DNA from 2 places in the Burkholderia sp. YIM B11467 genome. Region 2 is predicted to be linked to the other one. Evidence: predicted binding sites of a transcription regulator. Region 2 holds the regulator's gene; the other holds the start of a gene.
What was found. The regulator HrcA, encoded in region 2, represses chaperone genes, less so after heat shock. The targets are predictions, from matches to a motif close to TTAGCACTCNNNNNNNNNGAGTGCTAA.
Positions count from the first base shown of each region.

Region 1: the regulator HrcA is predicted to act here: its motif matches at 6,365-6,391, upstream of groES (co-chaperone GroES).

Region 1 is NZ_JBQVSQ010000003.1:376,988-387,479, reverse strand. Features, by position in the region: partial or broken gene ACTRWB_RS13830 (YadA-like family protein) at 1-2,351, shown strand, start outside; gene ACTRWB_RS13825 (EAL domain-containing protein) at 2,465-3,268, shown strand; gene ACTRWB_RS13820 (GntR family transcriptional regulator) at 3,436-4,119, opposite strand; gene ACTRWB_RS13815 (response regulator transcription factor) at 4,867-5,655, shown strand; gene groES (co-chaperone GroES) at 6,465-6,758, shown strand; gene groL (chaperonin GroEL) at 6,805-8,445, shown strand; gene ACTRWB_RS13800 (hydroxymethylpyrimidine/phosphomethylpyrimidine kinase) at 8,589-9,455, opposite strand; gene ACTRWB_RS13795 (rubredoxin) at 9,710-9,880, shown strand; gene ACTRWB_RS13790 (hypothetical protein) at 9,985-10,492, shown strand, end outside.
Region 2 is NZ_JBQVSQ010000003.1:530,179-540,670, forward strand. Features, by position in the region: gene ACTRWB_RS14430 (chorismate-binding protein) at 1-191, opposite strand, end outside; gene dnaJ (molecular chaperone DnaJ) at 196-1,332, opposite strand; gene dnaK (molecular chaperone DnaK) at 1,599-3,551, opposite strand; gene ACTRWB_RS14445 (thioredoxin family protein) at 3,700-4,125, opposite strand; gene grpE (nucleotide exchange factor GrpE) at 4,136-4,681, opposite strand; gene ACTRWB_RS14455 (hypothetical protein) at 5,036-5,197, shown strand; gene ACTRWB_RS14460 (RNA-binding S4 domain-containing protein) at 5,169-5,576, opposite strand; gene hemH (ferrochelatase) at 5,661-6,725, opposite strand; gene hrcA (heat-inducible transcriptional repressor HrcA) at 6,851-7,873, opposite strand; gene ACTRWB_RS14475 (NAD kinase) at 8,005-8,907, shown strand; gene recN (DNA repair protein RecN) at 8,927-10,492, shown strand, end outside.

The sequences.
Region 1 (10,492 bases), 150 kb from region 2:
CGACCGGTCTGAGTTCGACTAATAGCTCGGTGTCGTCGCTGTCGACTTCGACGTCGACCGGTTTGTCGTCGGCCAACAGCTCGATCTCTTCGTTGTCCACGTCGACTTCAACGGGCATCAGCTCGCTGTCGACCGGTCTGAGTTCGACTAATAGCTCGGTGTCGTCGCTGTCGACTTCGACGTCGACCGGTTTGTCGTCGGCCAACAGCTCGATCTCCTCGTTGTCCACGTCGACTTCAACGGGCATCAGCTCGCTGTCGACCGGGTTGAGCTCAACTGACAGCACGGTGTCGTCGCTGTCGACTTCCACGTCGACGGGCTTGTCATCGGCCAACAGCTCGATTTCTTCGCTGTCCACGTCGACTTCGACGGGGCTCTCGTCCGCGAACAGCTCGATCACGTCGCTGTCGACTTCCACGTCGACCGGCTTGTCGTCGGCCAACAGCTCGATCTCCTCGCTGTCCACGTCGACTTCAACGGGCATCAGCTCGCTGTCGACCGGCCTCAGCTCGACCAACAGCTCGGTGTCGTCGCTGTCGACCTCGACATCGACCGGTTTGTCATCGGCCAACAGCTCGATCTCTTCGCTGTCCACGTCGACTTCGACGAGCATCGGATCGCTGTCCACCGGCCTCAGCTCGACCAACAGCACGATCCTGTCGCTGTCGACCTCGACGTCGACCGGCATCGGCTCGCTGTCCACGGGACTCAGCTCGACCAACAGTTCGATGACGTCGCTGTCCACGTCGACCTCGACCGCGATTGAAGCCGCGAAAACGCATTACTACAGCGTCAACGACGGTGGTACGCAATCGGCGAACTACGCCAACAGCGCCGCGACCGGCCTCTACTCGCTGGCCGCCGGTGTCGGCGCCAGCGCGGCGGGCGCAAGCAGTGTCGCGGTCGGTTACGGCTCGAACGCGCAATCGAACGGCGCGGTCGCGATCGGTCAAAGCGCTTCGGCAACAGGCGGCAAGGCCGTGTCGATCGGCTCCGGTAACACCGCGAGCGGCGACGGCGCGGTTGCGATCGGCGACCCGAGCGTCGCGACGGGCACCGGCGCAGTCGCGATGGGTGCAAACGACACGGCGACCGGCACCGGCGCAGTGGCGCTCGGCAACGCGAGCACGGCAACCGGCAACAGCGCGCTGGCATTCGGCAGCTCGAGCCAGGCCACCGCGGACAACACGATCGCACTCGGCAACCAGGCCACGGCCAGCGCCATCGGCGCGCAGGCCTACGGCTCGGGCGCCACGGCCAGCGCCACCAACGCGCTCGCGTTCGGTTCGAACGCCACCGCGAACGTCGCCAACTCGATCGCGCTCGGCGCGAACTCGGTCACCGGCAACGCGGTTGCGGTGTCGAGCGTCACGGTCGGCGGCGTCACGTATCCGGTCTTCGGCACCAGTCCGGTGGGCGTTCTGAGCGTCGGTGCGCCGGGCGCGGAACGCCAGATCACGAACGTCGCTGCCGGCCAGGTCTCGGCCACCAGCACGGACGCGATCAACGGCAGCCAGTTGAACGCGACGAACCAGGCGGTCAACACCCTGTCGACGACGACCGCGACAAACGTCGCATCGCTGTCGACCGGTATCAACTCGCTGTCGACGGGCCTGAGTTCGACCAACAGCAGCGTGTCGTCGCTGTCCACATCGACCTCGACCGCGATCAACACGCTGTCGACGTCGACGGCGGCCGGCCTCAGCTCCCTGTCCACCGGCCTGAGCACGACGAACAACAACGTGGCGTCGCTGTCGACTGGTGTGACGAACATCAACAACCAGTTGAGTCAGCTGTCCACGTTGATGACGACGAATACGACGAACGCTGCCGGCGTCGCGGCCGACATGAACGGTACCGGCTCCGACAAGCCGACCGTCACAGCGGGCTCGAACTCCGTGGCGATCGGTGCGAATTCGACGGACGGCGGGCGCCAAAACGTGGTGTCGGTCGGCAGCGATACGCAGCAGCGCCAGATCATCAATGTGGCGCCGGGTACGCAGGGCACCGACGCGGTCAACGTGAACCAGCTCAATGCAGTGCAGTCGACGTTGTCGACGGCGCTGTCAGGCCAGCAGGCGCAGATCAACTCGCTGGGTTCGCAATTGCAGCAGACCGACCAGATGGCGAAGCAGGGTATCGCGGCCGTCGGCGCGATGGCCTCGATCCCGCAGCTCGATCGCGACGCCAACTTCGGCATGGGCGTCGGTACGTCGACCTTCCTCGGCCAGAAGGCGATGGCGGTCAACATGCAGGCGCGCATCACCGACAACCTGAAGGCGTCGATCAACGGCGGTTTCAGCGGTGGCCAGCGGGTGATCGGTGCCGGCATGCTGTATCAGTGGAAGTAGTCGCGTGTTCATGCACTGACTGACGGAAAGCCCGGGCAGCGGCAAGCCCGGGCGACCCTAAGGCTGTGTCAGCAGGCACTGGAAAATCTGATGTGCGTGCATTGGAGATCGCTTTGGACAGTACGACAGTGCATCGCAATTATGATGATCTTGTCGACGACGCGGAACTTGGGCTGGCCCGGAAAGAATTCTTTTTCGTGTATCAGCCCAAGCTCCGCCTTGAGGCCGGATTGCTGTCCGGGTTCGAGTCGTTGATACGCTGGCATCATCCGGAACATGGTGTGTTGATGCCATCGGCATTCATTGATCTTGTCGAGGATTCGTATCTGACGAGCCAGTTCACTGATTACGTCATGACGGAATCTGCGCGGGTGCTCGCCAGTTGGGCTGCTCGCGGATATGGTGGCCTGTCGCTGTCTGTCAATTTGCCTGCCCGTGAAATTACGCGGCCGGGAGCGGAAAAAAGACTGTCCTCGATTCTCGATTCCCATGCGGTTCGTGCCGGGAATTTTCAAATCGAACTTACGGAATCCATCGACCCGGGTCCAATCGAGACGCTCGCAACTGCCATCGCTTCGATCCGGAACATGGGGGTGAGCGTTGCGATCGATGACTTCGGTTCAGGCTGTTGGTCGCTGACCAAATTGCATCGCCTGGCAGTAGATACGCTCAAGCTGGATCGGTCCTTCATGTGCGATATCCACGAAAATATCGAATCGCGGGCCATGGTGGAAACGCTCGTCGAGCTCGGGCGCCGCTTGAAGAAGCGTGTTGTGATCGAAGGCGTCGAAACCGAGGCTCAGTTCGAGTGGTTGAGGGAGATGACGCCAATTGATTGCCAGGGATATTACATATCCGAGCCCATCCGGGAGGAGCAGGTAGGCGGGTTGATTGAACGGCGCGGAATTCTGTGTTGAATGACGAGTGGTTGTCGACGTCTTGCTCGGTGCTGCTGCTCGACGTCGACGGTAATTCCACCATGTCTGTTCGAGATCGACGGTGTTTTGCCGACATCGCTACGTGCGCGATTGAGCTGGCACGATATATACCTGGTTGCGGGTGTGCTCAATTCATCGAAGGCATATCAGACCGCAGCTCGCGAGTGATACGGTTCAAAATCAAGGGTAAAGCAGTCCCGCGTAAATGCATCAATGTAGTCCATCATCATGTCTGATGCGAGTTCGGCTTCCTGCTCGTCACCATCAGCTACTGCACGCGCGACTCTCACGTGCTGCAGACTTGCCGACGGCAAATTATTCAACCGTTTGTGATACATGAAGTAAAAGCGCCGGGACAACGCATGTAGCGGTGCGATAGCCTCAGCAGCGAACTGATTTCGCGAACATTGAGCGATAAGCTGATTGGCCGCATATAGGCTTCTCAAGTAGTCGACAACGTTTTGTGATTCGCCTGCCGCGTCGAGTTTTTCAACGACGTCGCGGATCTGCTCGCGCTCCTCGGGCGATGCACGCCGTGCAGCGCGCCGTGCGATGAGGCGCTCGAGTTCACGGCGTGTTTCGAGCACGAGCAACTGATCATGAATGTTCGGGACAGTGATCATGATGCCGTGACGCGGCACGATCTGAAGCAGATGCGACGCAGCCAGTCGTTGTGCGGCCTCGCGAACCGGCGTTCTCCCCGTATTGAGCTTCTCCGCGAGGGATGCCTCCGACCAGACACTGCCGGGCGCAAGCTCGAGCGTCACGATCAGTTCTTCGAGTTTCTGGTGAGCCTGTTCGGCAAGGGTGGTACCCGTTAGTCCGTTCATGTGTCCGGTGATCCAGCAGAAAATATTACTAACATATTAGCGTGGTCACCCCCCGTTTTCAACACGCTGTAAAGGGGTCAATGCTGGCGAGCGGGTTTACCCGCTTTGACCTCTGCCACACGTCTCGATATCCTACTGATATGTCAGTAACATCTGAGTGGCATACTTGATGAACGAGTTGGGCCGAAGACACGGCGGCGTCGTGCCGGACACCGATGGATCTGCCCAATTCGCTGATCGCTACCGAGGTCGACATGCGCGTCGCTGATATAGGTGCCAGAGTGCGTGGCACGCTCGTGATGATCTGCTAGCTCGGTGAGTGCGGCTTCACTGGAATTGCATACAACATTCGCGAACGGGTGTTCACCTGCGTGATTGCAGCCGCGGGGCTTCGGATGAATTACCGGCAACCAAAAGCGGCATCACGCGCGAAATGGGGACGCAAAAATCGGCTATCTGCCCGTGGAGGATTCCGATGGGTGCAGCAAGACTTCCACGCTACGCGCCGAGCACGTGCTGTTTGAAATAAAGGGCGCCGAATTTATTTTTTATCGAAATGAGAATGCACGAAAAAAAGTGCAGGTGTCCGCTCGGGTTGTGTTGTATCGGATCGAATGGGTCCGTTGTGAGTTGATGTTGAAGTTTGAGTGAGGAAGATCTCAATCGCTCGGTAGTTGTTAAAAATATTATATTTGTGTCTGCATGTTCGGGCGATCGATTGGAGTGGTCTGAAAATTAATCGTGTCGATGAAGGCTGGGGGTGTTATGAGTATCCTGTTAGTGGAAGGTGATCCGGGTCAGGCGTCAGCATTTGAAAAGGCGCTGCGAGGGTCAAACCGGGAAATTTCGGTGGCGTGCGATAGTGCGCGAGCCGTTCAGTTTCTGAGAAAGAAAGTCGTGGAGCTCGTGGTGCTTGACTGGAGAATCCCGGACGCCAGCGGTCTGAATTTGTTGCACTGGATTCGAGCCAATCTTGGAGACGCGCCCGTCGTTTTGTTTCTGGCCGCGAGAACGCTGGAGGCAGATATTGCCGCTGCGCTGGATGCCGGGGCCGACGAGTACATTGGCAAGCCCTTTCGTGAGATCGAGTTGATGGCTCGAATCAATGCGCTGCTGCGTCGAAGCGGCCGAAATAAAAAAACCGATAATAGAGTCGAGGTTGGGGCGTATGTTGTGAATCCGCTTATGCGCACGATAACCCTGCACGGCAAAAACATCGATTTGACTGCGAAGGAATTTTCCTTGGCGAGTTGCCTGTTCAATAATCTTGGAAACGTAGTCTCCCGAGATTCCTTGTCGACGCTGGCATGGGGGCGGACACTGGATGGCACGTCGCGAAGCCTTGACACGCACATCTATCGACTTCGTCAGAAATTGGCGCTTCGCCCGGAAAACGGCTTTCAATTGAGCGCTGTGTATACGCACGGCTATCGGCTCGATATGGTCGACGATTTCTCGACGGCGGAGAATTTCATGGTCCGTGGCCAGGTCGCGCGAGGTGCGATGACTGAGGGTGCCGCTTCCGCGCTGCTTTAAAAATGCCGCGTGATTCGTCCGGTGAATGAGGGGTGTGCGGCGAAAGCGATCTGCGGTGCTCCTCGTGGTGATTTCGCGAGCGAGATCCTCGTGACCTGACCCTGTGACAAGACGAATTCGATGGGTGGCTGGTCGACGAACAGATCGTCCGGATCTAGCCGGCAGTGCATTTTGACCATTCCGCCAACAGGCGGCTTCGAGGCCGGTTGCTTTCTCACAGGCAACCGGCCGACGTCGCTCGGGAAACGACATTCGTCCTTCCGATCGATGTGTGGCCGATCGGGCGTTCACGATTGCCCGTCGAGCGTCGGCTGAGACGCGGCGAAGAGACCAACTGCTCCGATCCTGAGAGGAGGGCGTCGTGACGCGCTGCCTGCGCGTTGATCGCGAATATATGTTTGCACCCTATTTGTTTCGACAGCGCTTGCTCGGGATGTACGGGAATTCCCGAGGTGTCGCAGCCGCTGCTGCATGGCCATGGCGACGAACCGAACAGGCGACTCCTGCTATCCTCCCGGATACCGCCGCCGTCGCTCGTGGTTTTTGCTAGGCTATTGTTTTTGCACGATATATTTCCGTGGATCCGGCCTCTTCCACGTCGCCTCAAGCCCAATCTCAAGCGAACGAAGCTCAGCGCCGAGCGCCCCCCGCCTGCCCGGAAAAATCCTCCGGATCCCCTTCTTGAATTTGTCAAAACCCGTCCATATAATTAGCACTCGCTGCACGAGAGTGCTAACAATTCTCTGCCGGGCGATTTGCCGGGCAGATTCCCTAAGCGTTCTTCAATCTCAGTCAAGAGAGGAGTGAATATGAACCTTCGTCCTTTGCACGATCGCGTGATCGTCAAGCGCCTGGATCAGGAAACCAAGACCGCCTCGGGCATCGTGATCCCCGAAGCCGCTGCTGAAAAGCCGGATCAAGGCGAGATCCTCGCGGTCGGCCCGGGCAAGCGTGACGACAAGGGTGCACAGATCGCGCTCGACGTGAAGGTCGGCGATCGCGTCCTGTTCGGCAAGTACGCAGGCCAGACCGTGAAGGTCGACGGCCAGGAACTGCTGGTCATGCGCGAAGAAGACATCATGGCCGTGGTCAACGCTAACTAAGCGTCCTCCGACGGTACATATTCCCAAGAATTCAAGGAGTTAGAAGATGGCAGCTAAAGACGTCGTATTCGGCGATTCCGCCCGTTCGAAGATGGTCGAAGGCGTGAACATTCTCGCCAACGCAGTCAAGGTCACGCTGGGTCCGAAGGGCCGCAACGTGGTGCTCGAGCGCAGCTTCGGCGGCCCGACGGTCACCAAGGACGGTGTGTCGGTCGCGAAGGAAATCGAGCTGAAGGACAAGCTCCAGAACATGGGCGCGCAAATGGTCAAGGAAGTCGCTTCCAAGACCAGCGACAACGCAGGCGACGGCACGACGACGGCAACCGTCCTCGCGCAATCGATCGTTCGCGAAGGCATGAAGTACGTCGCATCGGGCATGAACCCGATGGACCTGAAGCGCGGCATCGACAAGGCAGTCGCAGCGGCTGTCGAAGAGCTGAAGAAGATCAGCAAGCCGTGCACGACGAACAAGGAAATCGCACAGGTCGGCTCGATCTCGGCGAACAGCGATTCGTCGATCGGCGATCGCATCGCTGAAGCGATGGACAAGGTCGGCAAGGAAGGCGTGATCACCGTCGAAGACGGCAAGTCACTGGCCGACGAACTCGACGTCGTCGAAGGCATGCAATTCGACCGCGGCTACCTGTCGCCGTACTTCATCAACAACCCGGACAAGCAAGTTGCCGTCCTCGACAACCCGTTCGTGCTGCTGCACGACAAGAAGGTGTCGAACATCCGTGATCTGCTGCCGGTACTCGAGCAAGTCGCGAAGGCTGGCCGTCCGCTGCTGATCATCGCTGAAGACGTCGAAGGCGAAGCGCTCGCAACGCTGGTCGTCAACAACATCCGCGGCATCCTGAAGACCGTTGCGGTCAAGGCACCGGGCTTCGGCGATCGTCGCAAGGCGATGCTGGAAGACATCGCGATCCTGACCGGCGGTCAAGTCGTCGCGGAAGAAACCGGCCTGACGCTCGAGAAGGCAACGCTGGCAGAACTGGGCCAGGCGAAGCGTATCGAAGTGGGCAAGGAAAACACGACGATCATCGACGGCGCAGGCGAAGCCGTGAACATCGAAGCACGCGTGAAGCAAGTGCGCGCGCAAATCGAAGAAGCGACGTCGGACTACGACCGTGAAAAGCTGCAAGAGCGCGTGGCCAAGCTGGCCGGCGGCGTGGCAGTGATCAAGGTCGGTGCTGCGACCGAAGTCGAAATGAAGGAAAAGAAGGCACGTGTCGAAGACGCACTGCACGCAACGCGCGCAGCTGTGGAAGAAGGCATCGTGGCAGGCGGCGGCGTTGCGCTGATCCGCGCTCGCACCGCGATCGCGGGCCTGACCGGCCTGAACGCCGACCAGAACGCCGGCATCAAGATCGTGCTGCGCGCCATGGAAGAGCCGCTGCGCCAGATCGTCACGAACGGCGGCGAAGAAGCCAGCGTCGTGGTGGCGGCAGTTGCTGCAGGCAATGGCAACTACGGCTACAACGCAGCAACGGGCGAGTACGTCGACATGGTCGAAGCCGGTGTCGTCGACCCGACCAAGGTCACGCGCACCGCACTGCAGAACGCAGCTTCGGTTGCAGGCCTGCTGCTGACGACGGACGCAGCTGTTGCAGAACTGCCGAAGGAAGATGCACCGATGGCTGGCGGCATGCCGGGCGGCATGGGCGGCATGGGCATGGACATGTAATCGACTTCGGTCGATGGTGTCCGGAGCGCGCAGCGATGCGCGTTCCAGCCAAAAGAAAAGACCCGCAGCGATGCGGGTCTTTTTTTATTTGCGCGCGGGATTCACTGCACGCGCGGGCCGGCGTTCAGCCCGCCGCACGCGCTTCAATGCCGGTGCGACGTCCTCGGCACCGGGTCGACCTTCGTGGCCGGCGGCGTGTCCGAGTCTTCGTTGCTGCGCGCCCAGAAGAACCGGTCGGGCATATGCGCACCCATGCCGGGCCGGAACGCGTCGCGCACGGCCTGGTACAAGTACTCCTGCGCCTCGCGGACCGCTTCGGGCGGCTCCTGGCCGTTCGCGAGCAGCGCCGCGATCGCAGCGCCGAGCGTGTCGGTGATGCCCATCAGCCGGTGCGGCGAGCGATCCCACATGTCCTCGCGGAGCTGGCCTTCCTCGCCGTACAGCGTGTTGACGAGCCGGTGCGAGCCCATTTCGGACGACAGGATGTACTCGCAACCCTGCGACAGCAGGTGCGATACGGCCGCGTCGAGATTCGGCGCCTCGGCATCGCCGTCCGGCTGTGCGAGCGCGATCAGCGTCGCGTAGTCGGCGACCAGCAGCGTCGTCTGGGGCGCCAGCAGGTCGGCGATCGATTCGCGCAGGTCGTCGGCTGCCAGCACGTGTTCGTCGTCGAGCGTGAAGTCCGGCGCGAGCACGAGCGGCACACCGTCGTAGTCGGCGACGACCTCGGCGATCGCGCTCACGACTTCCGCGCGCGTCGCCGCGCCGATCTTGAACGCGGCGACCGGCATGTCCTCGAGCAACATGCGCGCCTGGGCGGCGACGACGTCGGGATCGAGGCCGGTCACTTCGTCGCAGGCGGCCGAGTCGCGCACGGTGTAGCCCGTCAGGACGGACACGCCGTGACAGCCCATGCTCGCCAGGGTCATCAGATCGGCTTGGAGGCCGGAGCCGCCGGTGGGATCGGACAGGCCGAAGGTGAGGACGATCGGAGGGGCGTTGCTGGACATGTAAAAATGGGGCAAGAGAAAAACGGGAAAGCGACGGGTATGCGGACGGCGAGGCGAAATGGGCTTTTTCGGCCCTGTGTTGCCCGGCAGGCCGCACTTTTCAGCCATTATGCGGCGTAATCCGGCCCGCACGACGGATTTTTTAGCGCAGCGCAACGTAGTTGCCGTACTCCAGCGCGATTGCTAGGCAGTCCGGCCCCGACACGGTACCATCATGGCTCCCGAATTTACCGACTTTCCCGACGCGGCTTAAGATGGAATACAAGAGCTGGATGTGCCTGATTTGTGGCTGGATTTACGACGAAGAAGCCGGGCTGCCGGAAGAGGGCATTGCCCCGGGCACGCGCTGGGAAGACGTCCCGATCAACTGGACGTGTCCCGAATGCGGCGCCCGCAAGGAAGACTTCGAGATGGTCCAGATCTGACCGGACCCTTGGCCCACGGACACACCGCTCAGGCCTCGCATCGGCCCGGCGCTCGCGCGCCGAGGTTCGCGCGAGCGACTCGACGATGACAGGCGCGCGTGTCCATGACGGCCGATCCGGCGAACATTCCCCAACCTGACGCACTGCCCAACCCGCGTGGCGGGGCGGTGCGTGCAGCCGACGCGTGGCTTGCGGCCGCCGCCGACGCATTCGAACGTCGCGACGACGCAACCGCGCCGCTGTCCGCTGCCGCGGCCGTGCTGGCGGAAGCCGGCTGGCTGCCGGCCGCGCGTTTCGCGGGGCAACTATCGGCCGCCGCGGCGCTCGTCGCCACCGAGCCGACTTCGGCCGGCTGGCGTGCCGCGTTGCGCGATTTTCGCGCGGCCGTCGGGCGCCACAACCTGCGCGAGCTAGCCTGCTCGCCCGTTCTCTTCGAGCATTTCCGTGCGTTGCGTGCGCAAAGCGCCGCCGACCTGCGCGCGAGCGTGCCGCTCGACGCGCTCGCGCTCGTCGGCCGCGCGGTGCCGCCAGCGACGCTGCGGGCGCTGCCCGATGCGTTCGCGACCCGGATACGCGCCCGCTACGAGCAGGCGCTGCTCGGCGTGCTGCGCG
Region 2 (10,492 bases):
CCGACGACGACCGCATGCAGCCCGTCGCGCAGATCCTGCGCAACCGCCGCGTCGACCTCGTCGAGCCGCGCCGGGTCCGTGCACACGCGTTCGTGCACGAAACCCGAATACAAACGACTCGACCGCGCGGACGCGGTCGAGTCGCAATCGTCCAAGAGCGCGAACGACGCGCTCTCGTTGCCTTCAGTCATGCTGTTACTCGAAGAAGCTCTTCACCCGGTCGAACCAGCTCTTGCTCTGCGGGCTGTGACGCGCGCCGCCCTCGGCCAACGACTTCTCGAACTGCTTGAGCAGGTCGCGCTGGTGGTCGGTCAGCTTCACGGGCGTCTCGACCTGCACATGCACGTACAGATCGCCCGCGATGCTCGAACGCAGCCCCTTGATACCCTTGCCGCGCAGGCGGAACGTCTTGCCCGACTGCGTGCCTTCCGGCACCGGGAACGACGCACGGCCGGCCAGCGTCGGCACCTCGATCTCGCCGCCGAGCGCGGCGGTCGTGAACGGGATCGGCATCTGGCAGTGGAGATCGTCGCCGTCGCGCTCGAACACCGAGTGCGGCTTGATGTGGATCTCGACATACAGGTCGCCCGGCGGCCCGCCGTTGATGCCCGGCTCGCCGTTGCCGGCCGAGCGGATCCGCATCCCGTCGTCGATCCCGGCCGGGATCTTCACTTCGAGCGTCTTGGTTTCCTTCACCTTGCCCGACCCGTGGCAGTGCACGCACGGCTCGGGGATGTAGGTGCCGGTGCCATGGCACTTCGGGCAGGTCTGCTGGATGCTGAAGAAACCCTGCGACATGCGCACCGTGCCCTGGCCATGACAGGTCGGGCAGGTTTCCGGCTTCGTGCCGGGCTTCGCGCCCGACCCGTGGCAGACCTCGCACGACACCCAGCTCGGCACGCGGATCTGCGTGTCGTAGCCGTGCGCGGCCTGCTCGAGCGTGATTTCCATGCTGTAGCGCAGGTCGGCGCCGCGATACACCTGCGGGCCGCCGCGGCCGCCGCGTGCGGCGCCGCCCGCGGCCTGGCCGAAGATGTCGCCGAAGATGTCGCCGAACGCATCCGCGAAGCCGCCGAAGCCCTGTGCGCCCGCACCACCCATGTTCGGATCGACGCCCGCGTGGCCGTACTGGTCGTACGCGGCCCGCTTCTGGCTGTCCGACAGCATTTCATAGGCCTCCTTCACCTCCTTGAAATGCTCTTCCGCATCCTTGCTGTCCGGATTACGGTCAGGGTGATACTTCATCGCAAGCTTGCGATATGCCTTCTTGATTTCGTCGTCGCCCGCATTCTTCGCGACGCCCAGAACCTCGTAGTAATCCCGTTTCGCCATATCGATTCACTGTGCCGCCACGCATCGCGCACGCGGCGGCTCCTTTCGCCTGCAGTAAAGTCTCTCGACTCGTCTGGCGCTGCACCCGTCCGCGGACGGCTCGCGCAGCACCCGCCAAAAAACAAATGTGCCCGGAGGGCCGCGAAGCCCGCCAGGCGTGGAGTCGATCCGGCCATCCGGAAGGAAAGACAGACCGCTTTTCAGCCGCTGGTCAGTCGCGCCGCGCGCGTTTCCGCGCGCGGCGTGCGGTGCCATTGCAACCCGGCTTAGTCCTTCTTCACTTCCTTGAACTCGGCGTCGACGACGTCGTCGGCAGCCTGCTGCGCGCCACCCGCATGGGCCGCGCCTTCCGCTGCACCAGCGCCGGCGGCGGCACCCGCCTGCTGAGCCTGCATGTCGGCGTACATCTTCTCGCCGAGCTTCTGCGAGACCTTGCCGAGCTCCTCGACCTTCGCGTCGATCGTTGCCTTGTCGGCCGACGTGTCCTTCAGCACTTCCTCGAGCGACTTCAGCGACGCTTCGATCGCTTCCTTCTCGCCTGCGTCCAGCTTGTCGCCGTACTCGGTGAGCGCCTTCTTCGTGCTGTGGACCAGCGCGTCGCCCTGGTTGCGCGAATCGGCCAGCTCGCGCAGCTTGTGGTCTTCCGCTGCGTTCGCTTCCGCGTCCTTGATCATCTGGTCGATTTCAGCCTCGGACAGACCCGAGTTGGCCTTGATCGTGATCCTGTTTTCCTTGCCGGTCGCCTTGTCCTTCGCGCCGACGTGCAGGATGCCGTTCGCGTCGATGTCGAAGCTCACTTCGATCTGCGGCACGCCGCGCGGTGCGGGCGGGATGCCTTCGAGGTTGAACTCGCCGAGCAGCTTGTTGCCGGCCGCCATTTCGCGTTCGCCCTGGAACACCTTGATCGTCACGGCGCCCTGGTTGTCGTCCGCCGTCGAATACACTTGCGCGTGCTTCGTCGGGATCGTCGTGTTCTTGCTGATCATCTTCGTCATCACGCCGCCGAGCGTCTCGATGCCGAGCGACAGCGGGGTCACGTCGAGCAGCAGCACGTCCTTGCGGTCGCCCGACAGGACCTGGCCCTGGATCGCCGCGCCAACCGCGACGGCTTCGTCCGGGTTCACGTCACGGCGCGGATCCTTGCCGAAGAACTCCTTCACCTTCTCCAGGACCTTCGGCATGCGGGTCTGGCCGCCGACCAGGATCACGTCGTCGATGTCCGACACCTTGACGCCTGCGTCCTTGATCGCGATGCGGCACGGTTCGATCGTGCGCTCGACGAGGTCCTCGACCAGCGCTTCCAGCTTCGCGCGGGTGATCTTCAGGTTCAAGTGCTTCGGGCCCGACGCGTCCGCCGTGATGTACGGCAGGTTGATTTCGGTCTGCTGGCTCGACGACAGCTCGATCTTCGCCTTTTCAGCGGCTTCCTTCAGGCGTTGCAGCGCGAGCACGTCCTTCGACAGGTCGACGCCCTGCTCCTTCTTGAACTCGCCGATGATGTAATCGATGATGCGCTGGTCGAAGTCTTCGCCGCCGAGGAACGTGTCGCCGTTGGTCGACAGCACTTCGAACTGCATTTCGCCGTCGACGTCCGCGATCTCGATGATCGACACGTCGAACGTACCGCCGCCGAGGTCATACACGGCGATCTTGCGGTCGCCCTTCTCGACCTTGTCGAGGCCGAACGCGAGCGCAGCTGCCGTCGGCTCGTTGATGATCCGCTTGACTTCGAGGCCCGCGATGCGGCCGGCATCCTTGGTCGCCTGGCGCTGGCTGTCGTTGAAGTACGCCGGCACCGTGATCACGGCTTCCGTGACCGGCTCGCCGAGGTAGTCTTCGGCCGTCTTCTTCATCTTGCGCAGCACTTCAGCCGAAACCTGCGGCGGCGCGAGCTTTTCGCCGTGCGCTTCGACCCATGCATCGCCGTTGTCGGCCTTGACGATGCTGTACGGCATCAGGCCGATGTCCTTCTGGACTTCCTTCTCTTCGAAGCGGCGGCCGATCAGGCGCTTCACCGCGAACAGCGTGTTCTTCGGGTTGGTCACCGACTGACGCTTGGCCGGCGCGCCGACGAGCACTTCGTTGTCGTCCATGTAGGCGATGATCGACGGCGTGGTGCGCGTGCCTTCCGAGTTCTCGATGACCTTGACCTGGTTGCCTTCCATGATGGCGACGCACGAGTTCGTGGTGCCGAGGTCAATACCGATGATCTTTCCCATTTTTTCCTAATCTCCAGAAATGCTTGATTGCTGCGCGAAACGCCGCGTTTTTGGGCGGTTTCACGCGCCAGAATTCAACTCTGCTCCCGACATGCGTCCGTCCGGCCCGTTTTCAAGACCCGACAAGCGATGCGGATATTAAATTTTTTCAATCGCCGCCGGCTACCGGATCGCCGGCCGCCGGAATGCCGGCCGCCGCCGCGATCTTCGCGCGCGCCGCCGAAACGGCCGCCTGGAACTGCGCGAGGCCATGCCAGCCCGTCGCACGGCCGAGACGCTTGCCGCGGTGGAAGAAGAACCACGTCGGCACGCCGTGCAGCCCGAAGCGGTGCCCCAGCTGATGGTGTTCGTACACGTTGCAATGGAACCACTTCAAGTCCAGCGCGCGGATCGCGTCGGGCTGGGCGAGCATCGCCTTCTTCGCGACCTCGCAGTTGAAGCAGTCGACGCCCCAGAAGAACACCACCGCGAGCGCATCGCCCGCGCCGTCGATACCCGCGTCGAACGTGTCGGCAGCCAGCGGCTGCATGTCGAACACGTCGAACGCGGCCGGATCGACGCCGGCGGCAGCCATCGCGACGGCCTTACTTCGGCTGCGCGACGGTGACGAGCGCCGGGCGCAGCACGCGGTCGGCGATCGTATAGCCCTTTTGCAGCACCGCGACGACGGTGTTCGGCTCCTGCTCGGCCGGCACCATCGAAATCGCCTGGTGCTGGTGCGGATCGAACTTCTCGCCGACCGGGTTGATCGCGACGACGCGGCCCTTCTCGAGCGCGCTCGTCAGCTGGCGCAGCGTCAGTTCGACGCCTTCGCGCACCTTCGCGATGTCGCCGGACGTGTCGCTGACGGCCGCTTCCAGGCTGTCCAGCACGGGCAGCAGGTGCTCCGCGAAGCTTTCGATCGCGAACTTGTGCGCCTTCGAGACGTCATCCTGCGCGCGACGGCGCACGTTCTCGGTCTCGGCCTTGGCCCGCAGGAAGCTCTCCTGCAGCTCGGCGACCTTGGCTTGAGCCTCCGCGAGCGCCGCGTCGGCGGCTTCGGCGGCGGGAGTGGCGCCTTGCGCCGCCTGCTTCTCGCTGCCGATGTCTTCGGCCGATTGGGGTGCCGGGTTCTCTTGCGTGTTTTCCATGTCGCTGAAAGTCGATTAGAGGTTGAAGCCAAATCGGTCACCGCCGGACCGTATACCCGGCGGTACCGCACATTGCTGGTGCAAATAAGGGCGAAAACTACAATTTCAAGAGGGTTATTCGCCGGCATTCGCCATTGCCGCGAAACAACCGCGCGTCCTGCCGGTGCATGCGTCGCAGCGTTCGCCGGATCGGGAGAAACGGCCTGTAACAACGCTTACCTGGCAAGTACTAGCTGCGCACAACGCCGCTGCACTACACTCCACTCAAGCGTCGGAAAAGCGTGTTTACCCTAAGCTGACCGTCGCCTTACATCCACCAGGCGCCTTTTCACCCGTCTTCTCGAGGGGAGTACCGTGAAACTGACCTTTGCGATTTCGGTGGTCGCGCTGGTACTCATTGCCGGCACCACCACCATCTGTCTGTCGGGAGCCGTGACCGATCGCACGACCGAATACGGAAGCGCGCGGGCGACGTTCGACCAGATGTTCAGCTCCCACCAGAAAATCTGTCGATGATGCGCCGGTCGCGCTTCGTCGGCCGGCCGTGCAGCTCGGCCGCCGGCTCGCGATACGTGCGACGCCGCTCCAGTTCGGCGAGCCGCGCGGCCCGCCCCGCTTCCGTTTCCTCGTAAAGCGTCTGCGCGACGCTCGCCGGCCCGCGCACATCGCACACGCCGCGCACGGCAATGTGCCAGACGATGCCGTCCATCGCAATCTCGACCTCGTCGCCGACGCGCACCTCCTTCGCCGGCTTGATCGCGGAACCGCCGATCTTCACGTGCCCCTTGTCGACCGCATCGGTCGCGAGCGAGCGCGTCTTGAAGAACCGGGCCGCCCACAGCCATTTGTCGATGCGCAGCTTCGCGCCCGGTTCCGTGGAAATCTTGTAGTTCATGTCAGCCTCCGCCGGGCCGCCCCAAGGAGGCTGACCGCCTCCCCGGCGCGCAGCGAATGAAATGTGCGCGGGTGTCGTTCCATCTCAGTTCACCGTTTCGGGCTGCGCGGCCTTGACGGGCCAGCCCTGCAGGTTCTCGGCGACGATCTCGCCGATCGCGCCGAGCCACGCGGGTGCGCCGTTCAGGCACGGAATGCGGTGGAACGCCTTGCCGCCGCCGGCGAGGAACTCGTCGCGCACTTCCATGCCGATCTCCTCGATCGTCTCCAGGCAATCGGCCGTGAAACCGGGACAGAACACGTCGGCCCGCCGCACGCCTGCCTCGCCGAACTCGCGCAGCGTCGGCGCGGTGTACGGCTGCAGCCATTCGGCCTTGCCGAAGCGCGACTGGAAGGTGACGCGGCATTCGGTCGTCGACAGCCCGAGCGCGGCCATCAGCAGCGCGCCTGTTTGCTGGCACTGGTCGTGATACGGGTCGCCGAGGTCGAGCGTGCGCTTCGGCACGCCGTGAAAGCTCAGCACGAGCTTGTCGCCCGCCGCGAAGTCGGGCCGGCCGTGCTGCGCCCAGTACTGGCGCACCTGCTCGGCAAGCGCGTGGATATAGGCCGGATGGTCGGCGTAGTGCCGCACCGTGCGCACCTCCGGCTGGTTGCGCATGCGCGCGAGCGCGTCGAATGCGGCATCGAACGCGGTGGCCGTGGTCGACGCCGAGTATTGCGGATACATCGGCATCAGCAGCACGCGCTCGACGCCCGAGCGCTTGAACTGCGCGAGCGCGTGCGCAATGTTCGGGCTGCCGTAGCGCATCGCGTAGTCGACGAGCACGTGATAGCCGTTCGACACGAGCAGGTGCCGCACGCCGTCGGTCTGGCGCTCGGTGTGCACGCGCAGCGGCGAGCCCTCCGGCATCCAGACGGCCGCGTATTTCTTCGCGGACGCGCGGCCGCGCAGCGGCAGGATCAGCGTGCGCAGCAGCACCTGCCAGACGACCTGCGGAATTTCGACGACCCGCGGATCCGACAGGAATTCGGCCAGATAGCGCCGTACTGCGCGCGGCGTGGGCGCGTCGGGCGTGCCGAGATTGATCAGCAGCACGCCGATGCGGTGGGCGGCCGCGATGCTCGAAGGCGGCTCAAGATCGAAACGCATGGGCAAGAACGTGCTCAGGGCACGGGACCGGACGGCTCTCAATTATAGCGGGCCGCCCCGTACCGTTCGGCCGACTGTCGGCACGCACGGCGCCGCGGCACGATGACGGGGCGGGATCGGGTGTGCTACTGCTGGCTCAACGTCAGCGACAGCAGGCGCGCGGTGATGTCGACGATCGGAATCACGCGGTTGTACGCCATCCGGGTCGGGCCGATCACACCGAGCGTGCCGACGATCTGCCCGTTCACCTCGTAAGGCGCGGTGACGACGCTCATTTCCTCGATCGGCACGAGCGTCGATTCGCCGCCGATGAAGATCTGCACGCCCTGGGCGTGGCTCGACACGTCGAGCAGTTGCAGGAGGCCCGTCTTTTGGTCGAACACGTCGAACAGCTTGCGCAGCCGCGCCATGTCGGACGACAAGTCCGCCACCTCGAGCAGGTTGCGCTCGCCGGAAATCAGCACGGTGTCCTCGGTGTCGGGCACCTCGGTGCTGGCCGTCACCGCCAGATGCATCAGCGCGGTCATGTCGCCGCGCAACTGGTCGATCTCGTCGCGCAGGCGGCGGCGCACCTCGTCGAACGACAGGCCGGCGAAATGCGCGTTGATGTAGTTGGACGCCTCGGTGAGTTGCGACGGCGAGTAGTCGCGCGGCGTCGCGAGCATCCGGTTCTGCACGTCGCCCTCGGGCGTGACGATGATCAGCAGGATGCGCTTGTCCGACAGCCGCATGAACTCGATCTGCTTGAACACGTGGCTGCGACGCGGTGTCAGCACGACGCCCGCGAACTGCGACAGGTTCGACAGCACGCTCGCCGCGGCGGCGACCACCCGCTGCTGCGGCTCGCCGGCCTGCAGCGTGTTCTGCACCTGCCGCGCGACGGCCTCGGCGTCGATCGGCGTCTCGACCGTGAGCATCGTGTCGACGAACAGCCGGTAGCCGCGCGGCGTCGGCACGCGGCCGGCCGACGTGTGCGGGCTCGACACGAGGCCGAGCTCCTCCAGGTCGGACATCACGTTGCGGATCGTCGCCGGGCTCAGCTCGAGCCCGGAATAACGGGACAACGTGCGCGATCCGACTGGCTGACCGTCGGCGATATACCGTTCGATCAGGGTTTTCAGGAGGGTTCGTGCGCGAGGATCTAGCATGGTGGAAAATTTTAGCGCAACCGCGCGACCGCGGCGAGTGGCGTCGGCCGCCATTGCGCGGGCCGGCCCGATCCGGCCCCACCGGTGCACAGCCGGTTCTTTTCGTCAACGAGCTATGGTGTAATGCCGGCATGAAAACCGGTAATCAGTTCAATACTGTCGCGCTCGTCGGCCGGAGCAACACGCCCGGCATCGCCGAGCCGCTCGCCACCCTGGCTGCCAGCCTCGCGAAGCTGGGCTTCGAGGTCGTCTTCGAAGGCGATACCGCGCGCGAGTTCGGCATCACCGGTTATCCGGCGCTCACCCCGGCCGAAATCGGGGCGCGTGCGGACGTGGCGGTCGTGCTGGGCGGCGACGGCACGATGCTCGGCATCGGCCGCCAGCTTGCGCCGTACCGGACGCCGCTGATCGGGATCAACCACGGGCGGCTCGGCTTCATCACGGACATCGCGGCCGCCGACATGCACGCGCTCGTCCCCGTGATGCTGTCGGGCAAGTTCGAGCGCGAAGAGCGCTCGCTGCTCGAGGCGCGGATCATGCGCGACGGCGAACCGATCTACCACGCGATCGCATTCAACGACGTCGTCGTCAACCGCAGCGGCTTCTCCGGGATGGTCGAGCTGCGCGCGTCGGTCGACGGCCGGTACATGTACAACCAGCGTTCGGACGGCCTGATCGTCGCCACGCCGACGGGCTCGACCGCTTATGCGCTGTCGTCGGCCGGCCCGATCCTCCATCCGCAGCTGCAGGGCATCGTGCTCGTGCCGATCGCGCCGCACGCGCTGTCGAACCGGCCGATCGTGCTGCCGGACGACACGAAGATCGCGATCCAGATCGTCGGCGGGCGCGACGTCAACGTGAACTTCGACATGCAGTCGTTCACCTCGCTCGAACTGAACGACACGATCGAGGTGCGCCGCTCGAAGCACACGGTGCCGTTCCTGCACCCGATCGGCTACAGCTACTACACGACGCTGCGCAAGAAGCTGCACTGGAACGAACACGCATCGAACGAAGACGACAAGGCGTCCTGACGCCCCTCCGCCCGACACCATGCTCCGCCACCTCTCGATACGCGACTTCGTCATCGTCGCCGCGCTCGATCTCGAATTCGACCGCGGCTTTTCCGTGTTTTCCGGCGAAACCGGCGCCGGGAAATCGATCCTGATCGACGCCCTCGCGCTCGCACTGGGCGAACGCTCCGACGCGAGCGTCGTGCGCACCGGCTGCGGCCGCGCCGACATCACGGCCGAATTCACGCCGCACGACCGCGTCGTGCGCTGGCTCGACGAACACGCGTTCGACGCCGAGGACACCGTGATGCTGCGCCGCGTGATCGACGCGAACGGCCGTTCGCGCGCGTTCATCAACGGCACCAGCGCGACGCTCGCGCAACTGCGCGAACTCGGCGAGATGCTCGTCGACATCCACGGCCAGCACGCGCACCAGTTGCTGATGCGGCCCGACGCGCAGCGCGAGCTGTTCGATACGCACGCGGGGCTCGTCGCCGATGCCGCGAACGTCGCACGTGCGTGGCGCGTCTGGCGTGACGCGACGCAGGCGATCGACGCCGCGAAGGCGCACGAGCGCGAGCTGCAGCTCGAACGCGAAAAGCTCGCGTGGCAGCTCGCCGAGCTCGACAAGCTCGCGCCGCAGGCCGGCGAATGGGATGAGGTCAGCAACGAGCACAAGCGCCTGTCGCATTCGGCGAACCTGATCGAAGGCGTACGGGGCGCGCTCAACGCGCTGTCCGAGGCCGACGACGCGATGCTCGCGCAGCTCGGCGCGATCGTGTCGAAGCTGCGCAGCCTCGCCGACTACGACACCACGCTCGGCGACGCGCTCGCGTCGCTCGAACCGGCCGAGATCCAGCTGCAGGAAGCCGTCTACTCGCTGTCGCACTACGCGCAGCGCGTCGATCTCGACCCCGAGCGGCACGCGCAGGTCGAAACGCGCCTCGATGCGCTGCACTCGACCGCCCGCAAGTTCCGGCTGCCGCCCGACACGCTGCACGAAGAACATGCGGCGCGCCGCGCCCAGCTCGCCGCGCTCGACGCGGCCGCCGATCTCGGCGCGCTCGAGGCGATCCAGGCCAAGGCGCGGGAAGCCTATCTCGCCGACGCGAAGCACCTGTCCAAGGCGCGAGCACAAGCCGCCAGGGCGCTGGGCACGGCCGTCACGACAGGCATGCAGGAACTGTCGATGGCGGGCGGAAGTTTCGAAGTCTCGCTCGTGCCGCTCGCCGACGGCGGCCCGCACGGGCTCGAGCAGGTCGAATTCCGGGTCGCCGGGCACGCCGGCGTGCCGCTGCGGCCGCTCGCGAAAGTCGCGTCGGGCGGCGAGCTCGCGCGGATCAGCCTCGCGCTCGCGGTCATCGCGAGCGCCGCGAGCCCGACGCCGACATTGATCTTCGACGAAGTCGATACGGGGATCGGCGGCGGCGTCGCCGAAGTGGTCGGCCGCCTGCTGCACCAGCTCGGGCGCGACCGTCAGGTGCTGTGCGTGACGCACCTGCCGCAGGTCGCCGCACGCGGCGACCACCACTTCCAGGTCGCGAAGGGCGCCGACGACCGCGGCGGCACGGTCTCGACGGTCGTCGCGCTCGACCGGGCCAACCGG